Regions from separate parts of the Desulfitobacterium dehalogenans ATCC 51507 genome, predicted to be linked through region 1. Evidence: riboswitches for the same ligand, from Rfam matches in the RefSeq annotation. Region 1 holds a riboswitch; each other region holds the start of a gene.
What was found. Region 1 has a riboswitch for cobalamin ahead of DESDE_RS05985 (bifunctional cobalt-precorrin-7 (C(5))-methyltransferase/cobalt-precorrin-6B (C(15))-methyltransferase). Riboswitches for the same ligand answer to the same signal wherever they lie in the genome.

Region 1 (7,117 bases):
GACACTTTCGACGCCAAACCCCGCTGTTTTCTACATGTGAACCGTGGCTACGCTATGTTAGGAAAGCCTCGTTGACCCGACCGCCCCTCCGCTTAAAGAAAGCTTGGCTTATGGTGAGTGAAGCGAAGCAGAAGCCTTAGCTGCCTTATACACAGTGAAATCCGTTCGCTTTTGTGCGTAAAGCTACTCTTGTGGGTCTTTCTTGCACTTCTTTCGGGTCTTTTTCTGTGTCCTGAAAAGATACTTAAACGAATACTTGAAAAATCGCCCAAGGATTTTGATTTACAAAAGAGAGCGAATTTAAGCGAGCGGGAACAAAACTTCGCGAAAAGACTGCAGCGGAGTCGGGTTGGAAACAGGACGTTTCCAACCAGCCATTGAGCAGGAGCGATTTGGCTGGGCACCCGACGGAGCGAAGGGCTTGAGCGTTAGTTTTGTCCGCGCAGCTTATTGAGCGAACGGTGTAAAGCAAAATCCTGGAGATTTAGCTTTCAAAGGGTCTTTCTCAAGATTGAGGCTTCTTACAAAGCACAAGACTTAAATAGTCCACTTTTTCCAACACTTCCTCCGGGCCAAGCAGGCGAACGTCTTCTCCTGCCTGACCTACCCGGGTAGCTAAAACTGCCTGTGACCCGGTTCTTTGGATATGATTCAGTACATCCGGCAAATTTCGCGATACTTTCATTAAGACAAGATTAGGATATTGCTCATACTCCTCTAAGCCCTCGATCCCCGGCAAAACCACTAAAGGCTCATCTCCCGTAGCCAAAGGCCAATTCACTTGAGCTGCGGCAGCCGCCATAGCCGTGATACCTGGAATGGTCTCTATCTGATCCGGTTCAAGCTGATCTCTTAAGATAGCAAGTAGATAACTGTAAGTGCTGTATAAGGAAGGATCACCTAAGGTAAGGAAAGCAACGGAATGCCCCTGACAGAGCTCCTCCTTAATCTTCTCTGCCGCAGTATGCCAAGCAGCTTGAAGTATGCTCTCATCAGCGGTCATCGGCATTTCTAACTCTAAAATGCTAACTCCGGAGGGGCAGTGTGATTTGGCAATTTCCCACGCGACACTTTCCCGCTCCATCTTGGACTTGGGTATGGCGACCACCTGAATAGCTTGTAGAATTTCCACTGCCCGCAAGGTAATAAGCTTCGGGTCCCCCGGCCCTACCCCTATTCCGTAAAGCTTAGCCTTTTCACTGATCTGATTGTTTACTATGTTTGTGTCTTCGTTCCTATCCTTCTTCACTTCGTTCCTCCTTAGCTCTTCGGCCCGCAACCATCCCGCGGTTCTGGAGCTCATTTTCTTTTGAACGGGTTCTTAACTCCTTTGTTTGAAGCAGAGGCCTTAAATAATCCCCTTTCTTCCTGAAAGTATAAATACGGGGTTTTGGGCCTGGGCAAGATGAATATCCTTAATACCCTTCCAGCGTACAGCTTGGATCGAAACCACATCAACATCCTCATATTGCAAGCTTTTTAAGGCTTCCATACCATGAGCTAATGTCTCTAAAGTTACGGCAGTCAATACAACCCTTCCCCCAGGCGCCAAGGGAGCTTGAAGTAAAATCTCCCGAATCTGCCCATGACTACCGCCAATAATACAGACATCCATAGGGGGGATTTCCTGTAACGCTTGAGGCGCAGATCCACGAACCAGTCGCAAATTTCTTACCCGAAACTTCTCTTGATTCTTCAGAATAAGCTCCTGTGCCTCCGGATTTTCTTCTATGGCATAAACGCAGCCACGATGAGCTAAAAGCGCCGCTTCAATGCTTATGCTACCCGTCCCTGCTCCCACATCCAAGACCCGGGTCGAAGGGGTAATCTCTGCCTTAGCCAGAACTTGAATCCGAATCTCATTCTTAGTCATGGGAACATTGCCACGAACAAACTCCTCATCCTTGATACCAAAGCTCTTAGGCAATGAAAGCAAGGATTGAGCCGACTTATCCTCTGGATTTTCAGGGTAGAGGATCATCACCGCATTAGAGAAATCTTCTTCCAAATCCATGAGCTGATGAGCATCTGTATTTAACCAACGCTCTTCCGGATAAGTCAAGGCATTGCCAAGAGAGATCTGCGGATTGAAGTCATAGGTATGATAATACTCAGCAATCTTCTGAGGTGAGTTTTCACCCCCAGTGAGAACTCCCAAGGGGCGGCTGAGATGTAAAGGTAAGCAATTCAGCGGACGGCCGTGGACACTGAGCAACTCTGCATCCTGCCAGGGGATCCCTGCTCGTGCAAAAGCAAGCTGAATGGAGCTAAGGCCAGGCAACACCTGGATTTCTTCTTGCGGGAACTCCCTTTTCAACCAAGGAAGCAGACTATAAAAACCTGGATCGCCAGAAACCAGGACACTTGCCTTTTTTCCCTGCTGTAATACTCTCTGCAAGGTTTCCAAGGTTTCAGCTAAATTTCCACTGACCCGGTATGACTCTCCCTTGAAATCCGGAAAGAGCTTTAAGGCTCGTTGCCCTCCTACCAAAACATCGCTCTGATGGACCATTTCTTCAACAGCCTGGGAAACCCATGCTCTTGTACCAGGGCCTATCCCCAATATTTGGATCATCCCATCACCTTCCCCTTTGTTTAACCACTATTTCGTTAATTAACCAAGCCTTCGGCTTTGCCCAATTCTGCCGCGATTTATAGTGAAATAAAAAAGAGCCCTGAGCGGCTCTTTGGTTTTTCCCTTCGGTTATTCCGAAATAATCACCACACCCATCGCTCGTGGGCGTAATGCAATGTTCAAGGCAGGTCTCCTGACTTCCAGTCTTCATGCCTCCCCCCTTCCCAGGATTATCCCAGTGGGCTATAAGGAGGCACTCGTGGTTCACAGTGGCGGGACCGCGCCGGATTTTCACCGACTTCCCTTTTCATCCTCAAAAGAGGAACCTTGAGTATTATCCGATTGTTGTGACAATTTAATTCGAATTACTAAGTTATTCTCTACTTTTACCTAAATTCCTTCTCTATCTGCGGCCAATGCCAAAATTCTTTGCAGATCTCTTTGGCCTGATCATCCCAGGCAATGATCTCACCGTTAAGCAAAGTAAAGGCGGTTCCCACCTGCACTTCCCCATGCACATGCTCTTGAGCCCGACAACTCGCCCTTTCTGCTAATTTAAACAGAAGATTTCCCCAACCCTTGGTACGAATTTCTTCAGCAGCACCTTCAACCGTTGGATACTCCGCTATGGTCTGCAAAAAGTTCCGGTCAATACCATTCAGTGCGGCATGAGCCACTAAAATTTCCATCCGGGCATCGGCAACATGGGTATGGGTATGGAAAATCCCCCCGGCTACTTTAATCAATTTACCAATATGACCAAAGAGAAGCACTTTCTCGATCTTGCGATAGGCAGCCTCCTCCAGCAGAAAGCCCACAAAATTGGCCATCTGAATAATGGCTTCCTCAGGAACTTTCAGTTCCGCCGTAGCTGCTCTGAAACCATAATTGCCAGGAGTTAGAACAATGGCTTTATGTCCATAAGCAACGGCTTGATCCAGCTCAGGCAGAATAGAATTCTTGAACGCTTCCTCTGACATAGGCCGAACTATACCTGTTGTGCCTAAAATCGATAGCCCTCCCCTAATTCCCAAACGAGGATTCAGGGTCTTCGAAGCAAGCTCTTCTCCATCAGGCACCTCAATCACCACCAGGACTTCTTCCTGGGGAAATACTTCTCGTACCGCTGCCTGAATCATTGACCGGGGAACAGGGTTAATAGCGCTTTCCCCTGGAGGAATCTGAAGTCCTTTTTTGGTAACGACGCCAATACCTTGACCCCCGCGAATGAGGATTTCTCCTTTTTCAGAAAGAACCCGCACTTGAGCTACCACTTCCAAACCATGGGTGACATCAGGATCATCCCCTGCATCTTTGATAATACCTACACGAGCTATATCCTTTTCCATTTCCCATCGATGTATGGATAATTGAAGCCGTTCCCCTTGGGGCAGTGGGATATCTACTTGTGTTCCTTGATTTAATCCTTTCAGTAAGAAGCATGCGGCTTTTGCCGCCCCGGCTGCACAGCTGCCCGTAGTAAAGCCCATTTTCCATGAATGCCTGTCCTTCATCTCTTTCCTCATATCAGCCGCCCCATCTATTATCGTATTCAACTATAATGCTATCATTTCACCTCGTCGTCTCAAAATCCTTCATTTTGTCATGAACCTTTTGTGCATAGTCTTTATAGAAAACATCCAATTCCCCCATATAATTTTCCTTCCAGGGTTTGTTGCGGCCACAATAATGGATAATCACGGTATTATTGCGGACCCAATCCAGGTCAATCTTCGCATCCCAATACTTGGGATTCAGGTTATAGAGAACATAATACCGTTCACTAAGATTATAGATTTTCGCATCCACAGTCAGCGTTCTATCACTATAAACTCCATTAAGGACATCTTGGTCAGGTAGAAATAAGCGATGCTTATATCCCTCAATATATTCATAGACTTCATGAATATCCTGTTCCTGGCGCAGCAGAGACAAGTTCATCATCATAACCCCCGAATTGACATAGGTGCTGTCTTCAGCCATATTAAGCCTGACATGATTAATCCTTTTCAATATTTCCTTGACATGGGAGGCCGCCGCGAAGAAATTCCCTTGGAAATCTATGGTATAGAACTCCTTTAAGGGATTTATCACCACTAGATCCGGATCCAGGTACAAAATCCGCTCGAGGTGATCCGGGAGATATTTGACAGCGAAAATCCGATAATACATTTCTTTGGGGTAGCGGCTGGTAATGGGGGCATCGCTTAAACCCTTATCGGAAATTTTAATGTCTTCAATTTTACATCGAGAGGTGTCAATGGCATGATTGATGCGGGTAAAGTCTTCTTTTGACATGCCGGAATGAGCCACATAAACTGTAAACTGCTCCCCTGGATTGGACTCAATCAGAGAGGTGAGCATGACGATCAAGTGTATAATATAATTCGAGTTTAGGGTGACTAAAATATTCATGGATTTACCCCTTTGCTGGTTTTATCTTTGGATATGAGGATTATGCTTTGTCACCTATTCAATATAAAACAGGGACCGGGATGTTAAAAACATCACCAGTCCTTCATTTTACCTTGAGAGCACCGCCATAAATTCTTCTCCGGTGATGGTTTCTTTCTCTAACAAAAAACGCGCCAACTCATGGAGTTTGTCAATATTCTCTTTTAAGATTCCGAAGGCCTTTTGATGGGCACTTTTAATGATGGATAGGATTTCCTCATCAATTTTGGCTGCGGTTTCAGGGGAACACATCAAAGAGGTATCGCTACCAAGATAAGGATTATTCACTGTTTCTAAGGCCATCATATCAAAATTCTTGCTCATCCCCAGACGGGTAACCATGGCGCGGGCGATTTTGGTCGCTTGTTCAATATCATTGGAGGCTCCTGAAGTATAGGTTCCGAAGATCAATTCTTCGGCTGCCCGGCCTCCTGTAAAGGTCGTGATTTTATTGAACGCCTCCTCCTTGCTCATCAGAACACGCTCATCCTCTTCCACTTGCATAGTGTAACCCAAGGCACCGGAAGTCCTCGGAATGATGGTAATCTTATGAACGGGTGCAGAATCAGTTTGTTTGGCCGCCACTAAAGCGTGACCAATCTCATGGAAAGCAACAATCTCTTTTTCTCGATGAGAAATCACTGCCCCTTTCCTCTGATAGCCTGCAATAACGACTTCCACAGACTCCTCCAAATCGCTTTGGTTCACCCGGCTTCTCCCACAACGAACAGCCCGCAAAGCCCCTTCATTGATAATATTAGCCAGCTCAGCCCCGGATGCTCCGGCAGTGGCTCGGGCGATAGTTTTAAAGTCGATAGAGGGTTCCATTTTCACCTTTTGTCCATGAACCCTTAAAATGGCTTCTCGGCCTGCCAAATCCGGAAGCTCTACAGGGATTCGGCGATCAAAGCGTCCAGGGCGCAATAAAGCCTTATCCAGTGATTCCGGCCGGTTGGTAGCCGCGAGAATCACAACACCCTTCTTCCCATCAAAGCCATCCATTTCGGACAAAAGTTGATTCAAGGTTTGTTCCCGCTCATCATTACCTCCTCCGAAAGATCCTCCATCACGTTTTTTCCCGATAGTATCAATCTCGTCGATAAAAACGATGCAGGGGGCTTTTTCATTGGCTTGTTTAAATAAATCTCTGACTTTTGCAGCACCCATTCCCACAAACATCTCTACAAATTCGCTCCCGGATATGGAGAAAAAGGGGACTTTAGCCTCTCCGGCAACAGCCCTTGCCAGCAAGGTCTTCCCCGTTCCCGGAGGCCCTACCAAAAGAACCCCTTTAGGCAAATTCGCTCCAATGGCTGCATAACGGCTGGGGTCGTGAAGAAAATCCACTATTTCCGTGAGGGCTTCTTTCGCCTCATCCTGACCCGCTACATCGGCAAAGGTCTTGCCCGTCTGGGCTTGAACATAGATTTTAGCATTACTCTTGCCAAAGGTCATGGCATTCATGCCGCCGCCCATCTTTTTCTGCATCAGATTGCCCAGCAAATGCCAAAGTCCAAATAATAAGATCATGGGAAGAATCCAAGTCAAGAGAAAGTTCATTAAGGGCGAGTTTTCCCGGGGGATAACCTGAGAATATTTATCCACTCCGGCAGCCTTAAGGCGATTAACCAATTCGGGATCATCCATGGCACCTGTAACAAAGACAGTTTCTTTACCTGTGGAGTCTTTGGTCACAAAAGCAATCTGATTATCCTGAACTTCGACTTCAGAAATCGCTCCACTCTCAAGATAAGACAGGAAAGAGCCATAATCCACTTGAGTAATTTGTCTTTTAAGCAATTCTGGAAAAACAAAAGCATTAAGGAACAGAAGAATTAACAAGGCAATCAGGGAATAATAGATAAGCGGTTTCTTCGGGGTTTGTTTTCCGTTCATTTTTTTCACTCCATTATTTTTATATCTAACCGCTCACAGGGATTCTGATTCTACTTCGGATCAAATCGATACATCTCTTGCATAAAGGCTTTCACATTGTCCATGCACTCAATAAATCGTTGGTATTCCTTTTCGCCCTTATGTTCCAAAAAAGCACCGTAACGCCGTTCAAGAGCCTCCTCTATCCTATAA
Region 2 (7,117 bases), 880 kb from region 1:
ATATCCATATCATCGACAATCATTACCTCAAACATTTTCGCCCTCATCTATGTTGTTTTTTTCTAAGGGTAAAGCAAAATAAAGTTGTGCTCCTTCATTAACTCGTCCCTCAATCCAAACTCTTCCTCTATGTTTCTCAAGTATTTTTTTCACAGTAGCAAGTCCTATACCCGTTCCTTCAAAATCCTGCTTACGGTGCATTCTTTGGAATACGTGGAATAACTTACCGGCGTACTTCATATCGAAACCAACACCATTATCTTTAAAGCAGAATACCCATTCTTCAGCATGTTTGACACTGTTTACGTTCAGGATTGCCTGTTGACGCCCTTTAGTAAATTTAAACCCGTTGGAAAGAATATTTTCAAGGGCTTGCCGTAAGAGTACTTTATCCCCTGTTACCATCGGCAATTCATTCTCAATGACCAAATCCACGTTTCGATCAGGATGAGCTACCTTAAGTTCTTCATAAATATTGAGAATAAGGTCTGCTAGGTTTACTGGTTGGAGTGCCAATTCTTGCTTTGACGTTATGGAATACTCCAACAAACGATGAATCAATGTGATCATATCTTGGCAAATTCCTTTAATGCTCCCTAACATTTCATTGGTCTCTGGATTAAGTTGTTTTCCATAATCCTCAAGAATAAAATTGCTATATCCTTCAATAGCTCGGATAGGCGCCCGCAAATCATGGGATATGGTATAGGCAAATCCCTCCAATTCGCTGACTGCATTTTGCAGTTCACCTGTGCGTAAGAGAATCCGTTGTTCCAGCTCGTCATTAAGCACCCGAATATCTCCTAACGCCTCCTCTAATTGGCGCTCTCGAATTCTCAGCTGCGCTTGTGTCTCCACCACGCGCTGAACAAAGCGAATGGTGATCCCACCCATAATAAAAAACAAAATAATTGCAAATAAGAAGGTGACTCGGGTTTCTTCACTGGGATTGAGATTCCATGAAAAAAAGGGGATCTCATCCGAAATATAGTTGTAAATTCCTAATACAGCTAAGGTAAAACATAAACCGAAAAGAACAATTGCGGACAAAATATACGTGTTATATCTTGCTCCACTAGAGATGGGGAGGTTAAAAAATTTGCGAACAAAAGGAAGGAGGAGCACTGCATCGCAAAAGCCTAATAAAATGGATTCGACAATGATTCCCTTGATTACGAATAAAAGAATAATCCCCATATCTATTTCCGTATAGGCTTGAGGATTCCAAAACGGTGTAATCACTTCATTGAATCGAATAAGTATCGGGAATAGAGTGATATAAACCACAAATCGGATAAGCACATATATCAACTGTAGAAAGTAGAGATTATAGACTCTCTTCTTTGATTTCTGGCGTTTTTCACTCCCATATCCGTGAATAAGAACCCAAAGCAAAAGAGATAGGGAAGGAATCAGCGATGCCCAACCGTTATAACTCCCTAGAATAAACGGATAAAAAATAATAGGGCTGGCTACAACACTAATAACACCATACTTAGTCCCCCAGGCTAATGCCACCAACAAGGGAAGCATCAAACTCCATGTAATGTTAATGGAAAACCCATTAAAATCAAATCGACTTGCAAAGAAAACCCCGACAAAACTAATCAATCCAAACAAAATCGATATGAAGGTCCTGTAACGTTGGCTCATCTTTATCTCCTTAAGTAAACTCTCTAACTATCTTCTTAGTTATACCTCTATTTTTATCGATTTATCATCGGATGACAAGTCTTTTACTTTTTGCTTCGGTACATCTGTGATTTAGATCGTTGACACTCTCCTTGGTTTTAGGATATGATTTCATTAAACCTTGGCTCTGATTTTGGTTATAGACCCACTATATATAGTGTCTCTTCACTAATTTTTATCTATATATGGTGTTCGATAGGATTTTGATGTATAATAAAACTGATCCATTGATCAAGGAATCTCATAGGTGACTGTGTGACCACAGGTGAAAAGGGAAGCCGGTTAGAATCCGGCACGGTCCCGCCGCTGTAAGGGAGATATGCTTCTTGGCATGACCACTGAAAAGGTTTTCGGGAAGGTAAGAAGTATAGATGATCCTAAGTCAGAAGACCTGCCTATGGGTATACCACCAACTCTACGGAGTATAGAGTATGTTGGACTGCTAATGGCATGTTGTTTTTAGCTTCTCGACATCTCTGTCGGGAAGTTTTTGTTTCTTTATCAGATGTCAGGAGATTAGATTGAGAAAAGAGGTAGATTTTATTTGATTACTAAGATTCGCAAGCGAGACGGACGAGAAGTTCCCTTTAACATTGAGAAAATAGCCAGCGCCATCTTTAAGGCGGCCAGCGCCACAGGAGGCAAGGACTATCAATCCTCCCTCCTTCTTGCTGAGGAAGTGGTCAACTACCTCGAGATCAACCTACATAAAAGAGTTCCTTCCGTGGAGGAAATTCAGGACGCTGTAGAAAAGATTCTTATCGAAAAAGGCCACGCCCGCACAGCCAAAGAGTTCATTCTCTATCGGGCAGAACGGACCCGGGTCCGGGAAATGGATACCCGGCTTATGAAAGTCTATGAGGATCTCACCTTTAAAGAAGCCAAAGACAACGATATGAAGCGGGAAAACGCCAATATTGACGGGGATACCGCCATGGGCACCATGCTGCGCTACGGCTCCGAAGGGGCTAAACAATTCAATGAGATGTTTGTCTTAAAGCCAGAACACTCTAAAGCCCACAAAGAGGGAGATATTCACATCCATGATATGGATTTTCTCACCCTCACCACCACCTGCTGCCAGATCGACATTATAAAACTCTTCAAAGAGGGCTTTGGGACCGGCCACGGCTTCTTAAGAGAACCCAACGATATCCAAAGCTACAGCGCTTTGGCTTGCATCGCCATTCAATCCAACCAGAACGACCAGCACGGCGGCCAAAGCATCCCTAATTTTGATTATGGCATGGCACCCGGTGTGGCCAAAAGCTATATTAAACTTTACAGACAAAACTTGCTCAAAGCCTGCGAGCTTTTATTCCCTCAGGAGATGGATTCGGAAGAGCTGGAAGCCCATCTTAAGGATGTGTTCTCCACTCTGGAAAACCAAGGGGGATATACGCCCACCCTTTCCCCTGATCCGGGCTATTTTGAGCAGGAATTAGCTCTGCTCCAAAACCTTCCTAACCTTAAACTGGACAAGCCTACCCTTCGGAAGGCCCAGGACTTTGCCGCTAAAAAGGCTCTCGCCGAGACGGATAAAAAAACCTATCAAGCTATGGAAGCCCTGGTCCATAATCTCAACACCATGCACAGCCGTGCCGGAGCCCAGATTCCCTTCAGCTCCCTCAATTACGGCATGGACACCACCCCGGAAGGCCGTATGGTGGTCAAAAATCTTCTCCTGGCTACAGAAGCAGGTCTGGGCAACGGGGAGACCCCCATTTTCCCTATCCATATCTTCAAAGTGAAGGAAGGGATCAATTATAATCCCGGGGAGCCCAACTACGATTTATTCCAGCTGGCCTGCCGGGTGAGTGCCAAAAGACTCTTCCCTAACTTCTCCTTCCTCGATGCTCCCTTTAACCTGCAATACTATGTCCCCGGCAGACCTGAGACGGAAATTGCCTACATGGGCTGCCGCACCCGGGTCATCGGCAATAGTTACGATCCTTCCCGGGAAACCATCTTTGGCCGGGGGAATCTTAGCTTTACCACCATCAACCTCCCCCGTCTCGCCTTAAAAAGCAACAAAAACCGCACTGAATTCTTTACCATGCTGGATGAGAAAGTTGACCTCGTCATCAACCAGCTCTTGGAACGCTTTGAGATTCAAGCCCGCAAAAAAGTCAAGAACTTCCCCTTCCTCATGGGGCAGGGGATCTGGCTGGACTCTGACCAATTGGGCTGGGATGATGAGATCCGCGAAGTGCTGAAGCACGGAACCCTTTCCATGGGCTTTATCGGACTGGCCGAGTGCCTTATAGCCTTAACCGGACGGCATCACGGGGAATCGGAAGAAGCCCGCCAATTGGGACTGGAGATTGTCCAGCATCTGCGCCGACGCATGGATGAAGCCGGGCAGGAATACGGGCTGAACTTCTCTCTCTTAGCCACTCCTGCCGAAGGCCTCTCCGGCCGCTTCATTAAGATGGATCAGGAGCTTTTCGGCAGCATCCCCGGTATCACGGATAAAGAATACTACACCAACAGCTTCCACATCCCCGTCAGCTTCCCCATCCCTGCCTTTCACAAAATTAAAATCGAAGCACCTTATCATGAATTGACCAATGCCGGCCATATCACTTATGTGGAGGTGGACGGCGACCCGGCTCAAAATGTGGAGGCCTTTGAGAAAATCATCCGCTGCATGAAAGAATCCGGCATCGGCTTCGGCGCCGTCAATCATCCTGTGGATCGGGATCCCATCTGCGGATATACAGGAATCATCGGCAACGAATGCCCTCGCTGCGGCAGAGCAGAAGGTGCCACCCCCTTTGAGCGCATCCGCCGCATCACCGGCTATTTGGTCGGCACCCTGGATCGTTTCAACGACGCCAAAAAGGCCGAAGTCCGGGATCGGATTAAACACCTGAATTGCCTCCACTCCTCTGCGGATCAGAGGGAGGTCTGATGATGGACTTCCAGATCCGGATCGCAGGAATCATTGAAGAATCCATTGTCGATGGCCCGGGCATACGTTTGACGGTCTTTGCCCAAGGATGCCCTCACCACTGCCCCGGCTGCCATAATCCTGAGACCCATTCCTATGAAGGAGGAAAAAGCATCCCTATCTCAGAGATTCTCAAAGGTTTGGCGATGAATCCCCTCCTTGACGGCATCACTCTAAGCGGCGGGGAACCCTTTGCCCAAGCTGAAGGTTTTGCCTTATTGGCACAGTCCGCTAAGCAAAGGGGCTTCCACGTCATGACTTACTCTGGGTATACCTATGAAGAACTTACCGCTCAAAGTAAAAAAGAGCCTGCCTGGGCTCTCTTACTTGAGCATACCGATTTATTGGTGGACGGACCATTCGAATCAGCCAACAGAAATCTGCTTCTACCCTTTAGAGGTTCGGAGAACCAACGAATTATCGATGTGCAAGCAAGCCTGAAGCAGGGGAAGGTTGTTTTGGCCTTGGCTTAAATTCGCAAAAGGTTTGGTTAAACTATCCAAGATATGATATATTTAACTTGGAGGAGGGTTAACTATGGATATAGCAGCTTTGTCCGTCGTTTCCAATCAGGTTCAGCTTAAACAGCAAGCTTCAATTTCTGTCATGAAGATGGTTATGAATACCTCTCAGGAACAAACCAATGCCATGCTGGCCATGGCTTCGGGGATATCCAATGAGATGGAGCTATCTGTGAATCCTCAGCTTGGCAGTCAACTTAACGTCTTGGTATAATGATGTCCTTGTGCCCCGATTTATGCGCGGGATAAAAAGGACCGTTGCCGGTGAACATTGTTTTCCGGGCAACGGTCCTTTTTCGTTTATAGGCTTTTTTGTTGATAAGATTATAATCCATATCCTCTTGAATAGTCCTCAAAACAGTCCAGGCAGACCTTTTTCCCCTCCTGGAGCCTGATCTTATGTTCAGGCGCCCCTTCCCCGCAGCTTTCACAGACCACGGTCCTGAAGAGCTGGGCCTGCTTAGGCACAGTAAAACCAGGCTTTTTAAACTCAAACACTTCCTCCACCGGAGCGGTGAGGATATACTTTTGCCGTTCCTGCCGGTCCATTTCCCCTTGAGAGGGTTTCAGAACGATTCTCACACTTTCCCCTGTGGTTCTGTTGAAGAAGCTGAAGGCCATTTTTCCGGTTCCCCGATAGATAAGATTTCCTTTGCCAAAGCTGCATCCCGCAATAACTTGCACAGCATCGACTCCACAGGCATCATTTTCCGTCACGCAAACAATTTCCTCATCACTGGAGAACTTGAGTCCCATTTTTTCCTGGGCCGCTTCACATGCTCTGAAACCAATGGCTAATCCCGGACACTCATGGCCATGAAAGGCCACCGCTTTTTCCCACAACTGCTCATCCATAATCATCCATTCCTTTCTTTATTTATGCATTATGCTTTATTCGTCTTCATAACCTGCTCGGGGAAGGGCACAACCATTTTAACTCCATGGGAATATTCCATAGCCACCGGTATGCCGTACACTTCGCTGATCACCTTAGCATTCATGATTTCTTCGTCGCCATAGGCATAAATTCCTCCGTTTTTAATAAAGAGAAACCGATCACAATAGCGCAAAGCAAGATTCAAATCATGAATGACCATAAGGACACAGATATCTTCCTCCCTGGCGATTTTCTCTACCAGCCCAAGCATATCGTGCTGATTTTTCAGATCCAGGTTGCTGGTAGGTTCATCCAGGAGCAGCACTTTAGGTTGTTGGGTCAAAGCCCGGGCCAGCATTACTTTTTGCAGTTCTCCACCGGAGAGTTCATCGATATAAGAGAGGGCCATATGGGTTAGCTCCAATTTTTCAATCATGGTTTCAACGATCTCATAGTCTGCTTGGGAGGGGCTGAACTTGATATAGGGTTTGCGCCCCAGCATCACGGCATCGAACACTGTAAAGCGGGAGGTTTCACTGTGCTGAGCCACATAGGCCACCTCTTTCGCCACATTGGTCCGGGACATGCTGAACACATTCTGTTCATCCAGTAGAACCTGGCCGGAGCGAGGGGGTAGTATTTTATTGAGGCATTTAATCAATGTACTTTTTCCTGCACCATTATTGCCCAGAATGGCGACACAATGTCCATAGGGAGCTTCGAAGTGTACATCCTCCAGTACAAGGTGGGTTCCATAGTGAAAGCTAAGGTTCTGTACTTTCAGCATCCTATCTCGCCCCCTTGTAAATCAGATATAAAAACAGCGGCGCCCCGAGAAATGAAGTTATAGCACCAATGGGCAAAACCACCGGCGCTACAATGGTTCGGGAACAAAGATCACTTAACAGCAATATACAGGCTCCGGCTAGCATGGAAGCCGGAAGCAAAAACCGATAATCGCTGCCCACGAACCTTCTAACCATGTGGGGAGCCACCAACCCGACAAAATTAATAATCCCCACAAAAGATACGGCACTGGCCGCCAAAAGAGCGGACAACACCATACTGACCAAA
Region 3 (7,117 bases), 880 kb from region 1:
CCTGCTCCATTTCCTCCTAATAGTGCAGTAACCTGACCCTTGGGAATCGTTATAGTGATACCCTTAAGAGCATGGGTCCCGTCAGGATAGTGGTAGTGCAAATCCTTAAGCTGTATTATGTTGTCCTGCATTATACTCTCATTCATATTCTTTCCTCAAGTCTTTAAGATGGTCTATTTCATTTCAAAAATAATGCCAAGAAAATCAATACTCCGTTAATCAGCGCGGCCAGAAACACTAACTTTTTATTATTCTCATAGGTTTCTTCCAGGACCTTGATCTCTCCATCATATCCCCGGGCTTCTAAAGAGGTATATAACTCATTAGAACGTTTATAAGCACGAATAAACAAGACAGACACCATACTCCCCATAGAGCGATACCCGGTTCTAAGATTGATATAGCCCAGCCGAGAATTTTGAGCAATCAGCATGGTCGCAGCAGTCTCTAAAAGCACGAAGATAAAACGATAAATAAGTCCCATCATCTCCACCATAAGCTTGGGCAGTCTGAGCCTCCTCAATACGGACAACAAATCCACCATGGGAGTGCTTAGAGATAAAAAATAGAGGCAGGATACGGAGCCGAGTACCCGGAAAAAAAGATTAATACCTTCACGTATCCCGCTTTCTGAAATTCCTACCCAATACCCTGCTATGGAATAAGCCCATAAAAAGCTATGAACATCACGAGAAATATTAATGGCGATCGTAATAATACCGATAACTAAAAATGACATAGGAACGATCATCAATTTGAGCCATACGGAGAAGGGGGCGCCTCCGAAAAAAATAGTAGCTCCACTCATAAGTACAATCACAGCTATGGAGACAACCATTTGATCGGCCCATAGACATACCCCCAGAGTTAAGAAGGCAAAAATGAACTTTTGCATAGGGTCAATCGCTTTAAGCCGAGAGGCATAAGCATAGGTATCCGTATTCAGCATATTATTTGAAGCCTCCTCCCACCCTTTCGGTGAGCACTAAGTAGTTTTCTGGATTCCCGCTCCATATGGCTCAAGTCGTTCACACAGTCTTATTCCGTCCTTTATAATAACCTAAGCCGAACCCGATGACCCCTGCTCCTAAGCCTGCTTGAAGGGCAAAGAGCAGACTCTCAATTTCCCCACTGGCAGGCTCAAAGAAGGGGGAAAACCAAGGCTCATAATCCTCCTGAATAGTCATGATTTCTTCCTCCGCCAAGCCATCTGCCCCGCCAAATTCAGCGTCCTTGATAAGAATTAACGGAGCCACAGTTATGGCAACCACGAGCAGTAATAACAACAGATTAATCTTTAAAGTCGATCGCTTTGTTTGTTCTACACCTGAATTCGCCATCTTTACGCCTCCTTTGTCAACAGCTTAAGATCTTGCAGCTCACTTTTTCCGTAGCTGGCCAGTGCATTGAAGATGATTACAGTCAGTATCCCTTCACTAATAGCCAGCGGGATTTGCGTTACAGCAAAGATGCTCATAAATTTAGTAAGAGAAGCAGCAATTCCTCCGACTTCTGAAGGGAAGGCCAGGGCCAGTTGAATCGATGTGGTTACATAGGTGGATAAATCACCTAAGGAAGCAGCCAGAAACACACCTAACCATTGGGGGCCTTTGAATTTTTGTACAAGTTTATAAACACCATAAGCGACAAAAGGACCGACCACTGCCATGGAAAAAGTATTGGCTCCTAAGGTAGTCAATCCACCATGGGCCAGGAGCAATGCCTGAAACAAAAGAACAATAACTCCAATAACCGCCATAGCCGTCGGTCCAAAAAGGATCGCACCAAAACCTACCCCTGTTGGGTGCGAGCAGCTCCCGGTAACCGAGGGCAATTTAAGAGCAGACAGAACAAAAACAAAAGCTCCTGCCATGGCTAAAAGAATTTTCAGCCGTGGATTAAGGGAGATCGTTTTCTTGATCGAAAAGATACCTAACACGACAAAGGGTATGGTTAAAGCTCCCCAGGAAATCGCCCAACCCGGCTGTAAAAAACCCTCCATAATATGCATAGCCGATGCTTTATAGGGAATTAAAAACATCATTAGGACTAAACCAACAAAGAGCTGTATTCGTTTGGACATACTCCCCACTCCTTCACTTTTGATAGGACAAATTCTTTGTGAAATAACCTCAATGCAGGTGCCATGTACACCTTAAGCCTATATACATCTGATACTTATCTGATATGCAAAAAACCCTTCTTTGCAGAAGGGTTTGCTATCCTGTATCAGATAAGAATATCTTGAACACTGATATCCACCTCCCCAACATCCCGTAGGTTCCTTGAATTTAGAGAGTAAGCAGGTTTCCTGGCTCAAGTTCATCATTAACCCACGTCTTCCCAGATAATAATCCAGTGACATCATTGTGAGTCAACTCCCTCTTACAGTGGCGGGCACCGCGTCAGCTTAACTGACTTCCCTTATGACTTTTCTTACGAAAAATCAACTCAACTCTCTATATTTAATTTCAAGAACATTATAGCAACTTTTCTAAGTAAATTGTATATTAATTATGGAGAAAACTAATATTAATTAGTTCATCTCTCTGATTTTTTCGATTTATCATCTAATGGAAGACCAGATTTCGCTGATCAAACGATTTAAAAAGAGCTAAATGGTGATATTAATTCTTATCGATAATATAAAAGAAAGTTAAGGAGAGAAAAAAATGCGAAAGTACATTGAAGAGTTCTTAGAACAGAAGACCTGGGCAGTTGTTGGAGTCTCTAAGGATCCGGCTAAATTTGGCACTAAAGTATACCATAGGCTCAAACAATCCGGTTATACAGTCTATCCTATTAATCCAAAACTCTCAGAGATAGACGGCGAACCTTGCTTCCCCTCATTAAATGCCTTACCCGTTCTTCCTGATGTGGTCAGCCTCATCGTTCCTCCCCATATATCGGAACAAATTGTCGACCAATGTGCCCAGTTAGGTATCAAAAGAATCTGGATGCAGCCTGGCGCCGAGAGTGATGAAGCTTTATCAAAGGGGCGCGAAAACCATATCAAGTTAATCACCCATGAATGCGTCCTGGTTGAAACACGCCCCGGAAGATAGGCCTACCGCTTTCGCTCAATAGGCTCAAGCCTATAACAACAAAAAACCGTACTGACATCAGTACGGTTAAATCTTGCCTATGGAGCGGGTGATGAGAATCGAACTCACGTAACTAGCTTGGAAGGCTAGCGCTCTACCATTGAGCTACACCCGCAGGTGTGGTAGCAGGGGAGAGATTTGAACTCTCGAATGAGCGGGTATGAACCACTTGCCTTAGACCACTTGGCTACCCTGCCATGGCTCCCCGAGCAGGACTCGAACCTGCAACCTACCGGTTAACAGCCGGTTGCTCCACCATTGAGCTATCGAGGAATAGTGTTATGACTGGCGGAGAAGGAGGGATTCGAACCCTCGCAGCAGTTACCCACTCTAACGGTTTAGCAAACCGTCCTCTTCAGCCACTTGAGTACTTCTCCGAAAGACTACTTTTTGGTGCGGAAGATGGGACTTGAACCCATACGGTGTTACCCACACGCCCCTCAAACGTGCGCGTCTGCCAGTTCCGCCACTCCCGCATTGTTTGTGGAGCCGTTAACCGGATTTGAACCGGTGACCTCATCCTTACCAAGGATGCGCTCTACCAACTGAGCTATAACGGCATTGAGGATTATCTAAAATTGAAATGGTGCGCTCGAAGGGATTCGAACCCCTGGCCTTCTGATTCGTAGTCAGACGCTCTATCCAGCTGAGCTACGAGCGCATGTCTTTGGAGCGGGTGACGAGATTCGAACTCGCGACTTTCACCTTGGCAAGGTGACACTCTACCACTGAGTTACACCCGCATGTCGTTGAATGATAAAATGGTGAGCCATCCGCGACTCGAACGCGGGACACCCTGATTAAAAGTCAGGTGCTCTACCGACTGAGCTAATGGCTCATAAAATGGCAGGGATGGCAGGATTCGAACCTACGAATGCCAGAGTCAAAGTCTGGTGCCTTACCGCTTGGCGACATCCCTATCCTATCTATTTTTAAATCAACTGCTGTTGACTTAAAACCTTGGTTGCGGAGGCCGGATTTGAACCGACGACCTTCGGGTTATGAGCCCGACGAGCTACCGCTGCTCCACTCCGCGATGTTTAGTGGTGGGTAGAGATGGATTCGAACCACCGTACCTTTCGGAACAGATTTACAGTCTGCCGCCTTTAACCACTCGGCCATCTACCCACATTGTGTTTCCCGCTTATAAAATTAAAATGGCGACCCCGATCGGACTTGAACCGACGATCTCCTGCGTGACAGGCAGGCATGTTAACCACTACACCACGGGGCCGGATTTTGGTGGGCGATGACAGGATCGAACTGCCGACATCCTGCTTGTAAGGCAGGCGCTCTCCCAGCTGAGCTAATCGCCCGAATTTTGGTGACCCATACGGGATTCGAACCCGTGTTACCGCCGTGAAAGGGCGGTGTCTTAGGCCGCTTGACCAATGGGCCGTTTTAGCGGAACATTTGTTAGTATATCCGAATCGAGCATAAATGTCAACACGTTTATTTAAAAAAGTAGTTTAATCTTATATCACCCATATATACTGCTTTTATACGCCATTCTATACACTCTTAACTGACTATTTTGGTCTGCTTATTATCTAAAATTCACCTACAATTATTTAATTTATTTTAACAGCACCTTAAGTTTTTAATTAAGTAGCATTTTCTACCGAGGAAATGCTTGCTTTTCAGCATGAAAGTCTGATCGTGAAAAAAACCGTACTGACATCAGTACGGTTAAATCTTGCCTATGGAGCGGGTGATGAGAATCGAACTCACGTAACTAGCTTGGAAGGCTAGCGCTCTACCATTGAGCTACACCCGCAGGTGTGGTAGCAGGGGAGAGATTTGAACTCTCGAATGAGCGGGTATGAACCACTTGCCTTAGACCACTTGGCTACCCTGCCATGGCTCCCCGAGCAGGACTCGAACCTGCAACCTACCGGTTAACAGCCGGTTGCTCCACCATTGAGCTATCGAGGAATAGTGTTATGACTGGCGGAGAAGGAGGGATTCGAACCCTCGCAGCAGTTACCCACTCTAACGGTTTAGCAAACCGTCCTCTTCAGCCACTTGAGTACTTCTCCGAAAGACTACTTTTTGGTGCGGAAGATGGGACTTGAACCCATACGGTGTTACCCACACGCCCCTCAAACGTGCGCGTCTGCCAGTTCCGCCACTCCCGCATTGTTTGTGGAGCCGTTAACCGGATTTGAACCGGTGACCTCATCCTTACCAAGGATGCGCTCTACCAACTGAGCTATAACGGCATTGAGGATTATCTAAAATTGAAATGGTGCGCTCGAAGGGATTCGAACCCCTGGCCTTCTGATTCGTAGTCAGACGCTCTATCCAGCTGAGCTACGAGCGCATGTCTTTGGAGCGGGTGACGAGATTCGAACTCGCGACTTTCACCTTGGCAAGGTGACACTCTACCACTGAGTTACACCCGCATGTCGTTGAATGATAAAATGGTGAGCCATCCGCGACTCGAACGCGGGACACCCTGATTAAAAGTCAGGTGCTCTACCGACTGAGCTAATGGCTCATAAAATGGCAGGGATGGCAGGATTCGAACCTACGAATGCCAGAGTCAAAGTCTGGTGCCTTACCGCTTGGCGACATCCCTATCCTATCTATTTTTAAATCAACTGCTGTTGACTTAAAACCTTGGTTGCGGAGGCCGGATTTGAACCGACGACCTTCGGGTTATGAGCCCGACGAGCTACCGCTGCTCCACTCCGCGATGTTTAGTGGTGGGTAGAGATGGATTCGAACCACCGTACCTTTCGGAACAGATTTACAGTCTGCCGCCTTTAACCACTCGGCCATCTACCCACATTGTGTTTCCCGCTTATAAAATTAAAATGGCGACCCCGATCGGACTTGAACCGACGATCTCCTGCGTGACAGGCAGGCATGTTAACCACTACACCACGGGGCCGGATTTTGGTGGGCGATGACAGGATCGAACTGCCGACATCCTGCTTGTAAGGCAGGCGCTCTCCCAGCTGAGCTAATCGCCCGAATTTTGGTGACCCATACGGGATTCGAACCCGTGTTACCGCCGTGAAAGGGCGGTGTCTTAGGCCGCTTGACCAATGGGCCGCTAGCGCAATAACTATAATACATGGACTAGCTTTACTTGTCAAATACTTTTTTCTATTAAGTAGAATTAACATATTTTAGGGAAAACATTCGGTTAATTCGAAACAATATCTGGCTATATATTCCTGTTTTTAGTTAATTGTACCGCTCTTTAACAGAAAAAATACAAGTCCATTAATCCAATCTATTCTCAGCTTCCCTTCCTTGTCAAAAGAATCACTGTGGTAATAATTAAGGCAAACCCTATAATATCGAGCCAGACAAAAGCCGTGTTCAACCAAAAAGCGGAGAACAAAGCAGCTGACACAGGTTCTACACTGGCGATCATACTAGCCTTTACAGGCCCAATATCACTGACCCCCTGTAAATACAAAGTAAAAGACACAACCGTCCCGATCACGATAATAGCCAACATCCCCCAGAACACCTGCCAATCCAGGGAAACGGGAATCTGCCAAGGTCGAATAAATATAAGCAGGATTGTCCCACCGATTAACATTCCACAGCCTGTAACGACGATGCTCCCCCATCTGCCAATAATCCTCCCCGGAATGATCGTATAAAGCATCAATCCTAAAGCGGACATCAGTCCCCAGAAAAGCCCTTGGGTAGATATGACAAGGTTGCTGAGATTCCCATGGGTAGCCAATAAAAAGGTACCGGTTACAGCTAAAACAATAGCAATGCCTTCTGTCTTCGTCGGTAAGCGCCTATCTATTCCGCAAACGAAAATCATAATTAATAACGGCCCTAAATACTGCAGCACAGTCGCTGTTCCCGCATTGGTATACGATATGGCCAATAAATAGGTGTATTGACAAGAGATAAGCCCAAATAAGCTAAAGGCGATAAGTGTCCAGCGATCCTTTGTATTGCTGAACAAACCTATCATTTGCTTTCTATGTTTAAATAAAACCAAAGAAAATAAAATCAGCCCCGCTATAAACATCCGT

Region 2: linked by a shared signal. The riboswitch ahead of DESDE_RS01680 (anaerobic ribonucleoside triphosphate reductase) and the one ahead of DESDE_RS05985 (bifunctional cobalt-precorrin-7 (C(5))-methyltransferase/cobalt-precorrin-6B (C(15))-methyltransferase) in region 1 are both predicted to bind cobalamin.
Region 3: linked by a shared signal. The riboswitch ahead of DESDE_RS10270 (energy-coupling factor ABC transporter permease) and the one ahead of DESDE_RS05985 (bifunctional cobalt-precorrin-7 (C(5))-methyltransferase/cobalt-precorrin-6B (C(15))-methyltransferase) in region 1 are both predicted to bind cobalamin.

Annotation. Positions count from the first base shown of each region.
Region 1 covers NC_018017.1:1,229,285-1,236,401, reverse strand. The annotation lists gene cobI (precorrin-2 C(20)-methyltransferase) at 506-1,249, opposite strand; gene DESDE_RS05985 (bifunctional cobalt-precorrin-7 (C(5))-methyltransferase/cobalt-precorrin-6B (C(15))-methyltransferase) at 1,349-2,575, opposite strand; gene DESDE_RS22970 (hypothetical protein) at 2,580-2,786, opposite strand; cobalamin riboswitch at 2,742-2,920, opposite strand; gene cbiD (cobalt-precorrin-5B (C(1))-methyltransferase CbiD) at 2,962-4,101, opposite strand; gene DESDE_RS05970 (glycosyltransferase family 8 protein) at 4,148-4,990, opposite strand; gene ftsH (ATP-dependent zinc metalloprotease FtsH) at 5,099-6,925, opposite strand; gene DESDE_RS05960 (MarR family winged helix-turn-helix transcriptional regulator) at 6,976-7,117, opposite strand, start outside.
Region 2 covers NC_018017.1:351,707-358,823, reverse strand. The annotation lists gene DESDE_RS01690 (response regulator) at 1-35, opposite strand, end outside; gene DESDE_RS01685 (sensor histidine kinase) at 28-1,653, opposite strand; cobalamin riboswitch at 1,921-2,105, shown strand; gene DESDE_RS01680 (anaerobic ribonucleoside triphosphate reductase) at 2,237-4,606, shown strand; gene nrdG (anaerobic ribonucleoside-triphosphate reductase activating protein) at 4,606-5,118, shown strand; gene DESDE_RS01670 (YjfB family protein) at 5,183-5,380, shown strand; gene DESDE_RS01665 (FmdE family protein) at 5,491-6,021, opposite strand; gene DESDE_RS01660 (ABC transporter ATP-binding protein) at 6,051-6,830, opposite strand; gene DESDE_RS01655 (FecCD family ABC transporter permease) at 6,832-7,117, opposite strand, start outside.
Region 3 covers NC_018017.1:2,105,541-2,112,657, reverse strand. The annotation lists gene DESDE_RS10285 (ATP-binding cassette domain-containing protein) at 1-131, opposite strand, end outside; gene cbiQ (cobalt ECF transporter T component CbiQ) at 179-949, opposite strand; gene DESDE_RS10275 (energy-coupling factor ABC transporter substrate-binding protein) at 1,029-1,340, opposite strand; gene DESDE_RS10270 (energy-coupling factor ABC transporter permease) at 1,343-2,083, opposite strand; cobalamin riboswitch at 2,286-2,470, opposite strand; gene DESDE_RS10265 (CoA-binding protein) at 2,673-3,065, shown strand; tRNA gene DESDE_RS10260 (tRNA-Gly) at 3,146-3,219, opposite strand; tRNA gene DESDE_RS10255 (tRNA-Ile) at 3,225-3,301, opposite strand; tRNA gene DESDE_RS10250 (tRNA-Asn) at 3,303-3,377, opposite strand; tRNA gene DESDE_RS10245 (tRNA-Ser) at 3,391-3,481, opposite strand; tRNA gene DESDE_RS10240 (tRNA-Leu) at 3,496-3,580, opposite strand; tRNA gene DESDE_RS10235 (tRNA-Thr) at 3,589-3,664, opposite strand; tRNA gene DESDE_RS10230 (tRNA-Arg) at 3,689-3,765, opposite strand; tRNA gene DESDE_RS10225 (tRNA-Gly) at 3,773-3,847, opposite strand; tRNA gene DESDE_RS10220 (tRNA-Lys) at 3,867-3,942, opposite strand; tRNA gene DESDE_RS10215 (tRNA-Gln) at 3,949-4,023, opposite strand; tRNA gene DESDE_RS10210 (tRNA-Met) at 4,066-4,140, opposite strand; tRNA gene DESDE_RS10205 (tRNA-Tyr) at 4,149-4,232, opposite strand; tRNA gene DESDE_RS10200 (tRNA-Asp) at 4,263-4,338, opposite strand; tRNA gene DESDE_RS10195 (tRNA-Val) at 4,345-4,420, opposite strand; tRNA gene DESDE_RS10190 (tRNA-Glu) at 4,427-4,502, opposite strand; tRNA gene DESDE_RS10185 (tRNA-Gly) at 4,808-4,881, opposite strand; tRNA gene DESDE_RS10180 (tRNA-Ile) at 4,887-4,963, opposite strand; tRNA gene DESDE_RS10175 (tRNA-Asn) at 4,965-5,039, opposite strand; tRNA gene DESDE_RS10170 (tRNA-Ser) at 5,053-5,143, opposite strand; tRNA gene DESDE_RS10165 (tRNA-Leu) at 5,158-5,242, opposite strand; tRNA gene DESDE_RS10160 (tRNA-Thr) at 5,251-5,326, opposite strand; tRNA gene DESDE_RS10155 (tRNA-Arg) at 5,351-5,427, opposite strand; tRNA gene DESDE_RS10150 (tRNA-Gly) at 5,435-5,509, opposite strand; tRNA gene DESDE_RS10145 (tRNA-Lys) at 5,529-5,604, opposite strand; tRNA gene DESDE_RS10140 (tRNA-Gln) at 5,611-5,685, opposite strand; tRNA gene DESDE_RS10135 (tRNA-Met) at 5,728-5,802, opposite strand; tRNA gene DESDE_RS10130 (tRNA-Tyr) at 5,811-5,894, opposite strand; tRNA gene DESDE_RS10125 (tRNA-Asp) at 5,925-6,000, opposite strand; tRNA gene DESDE_RS10120 (tRNA-Val) at 6,007-6,082, opposite strand; tRNA gene DESDE_RS10115 (tRNA-Glu) at 6,089-6,164, opposite strand; gene DESDE_RS10110 (DMT family transporter) at 6,355-7,117, opposite strand, start outside.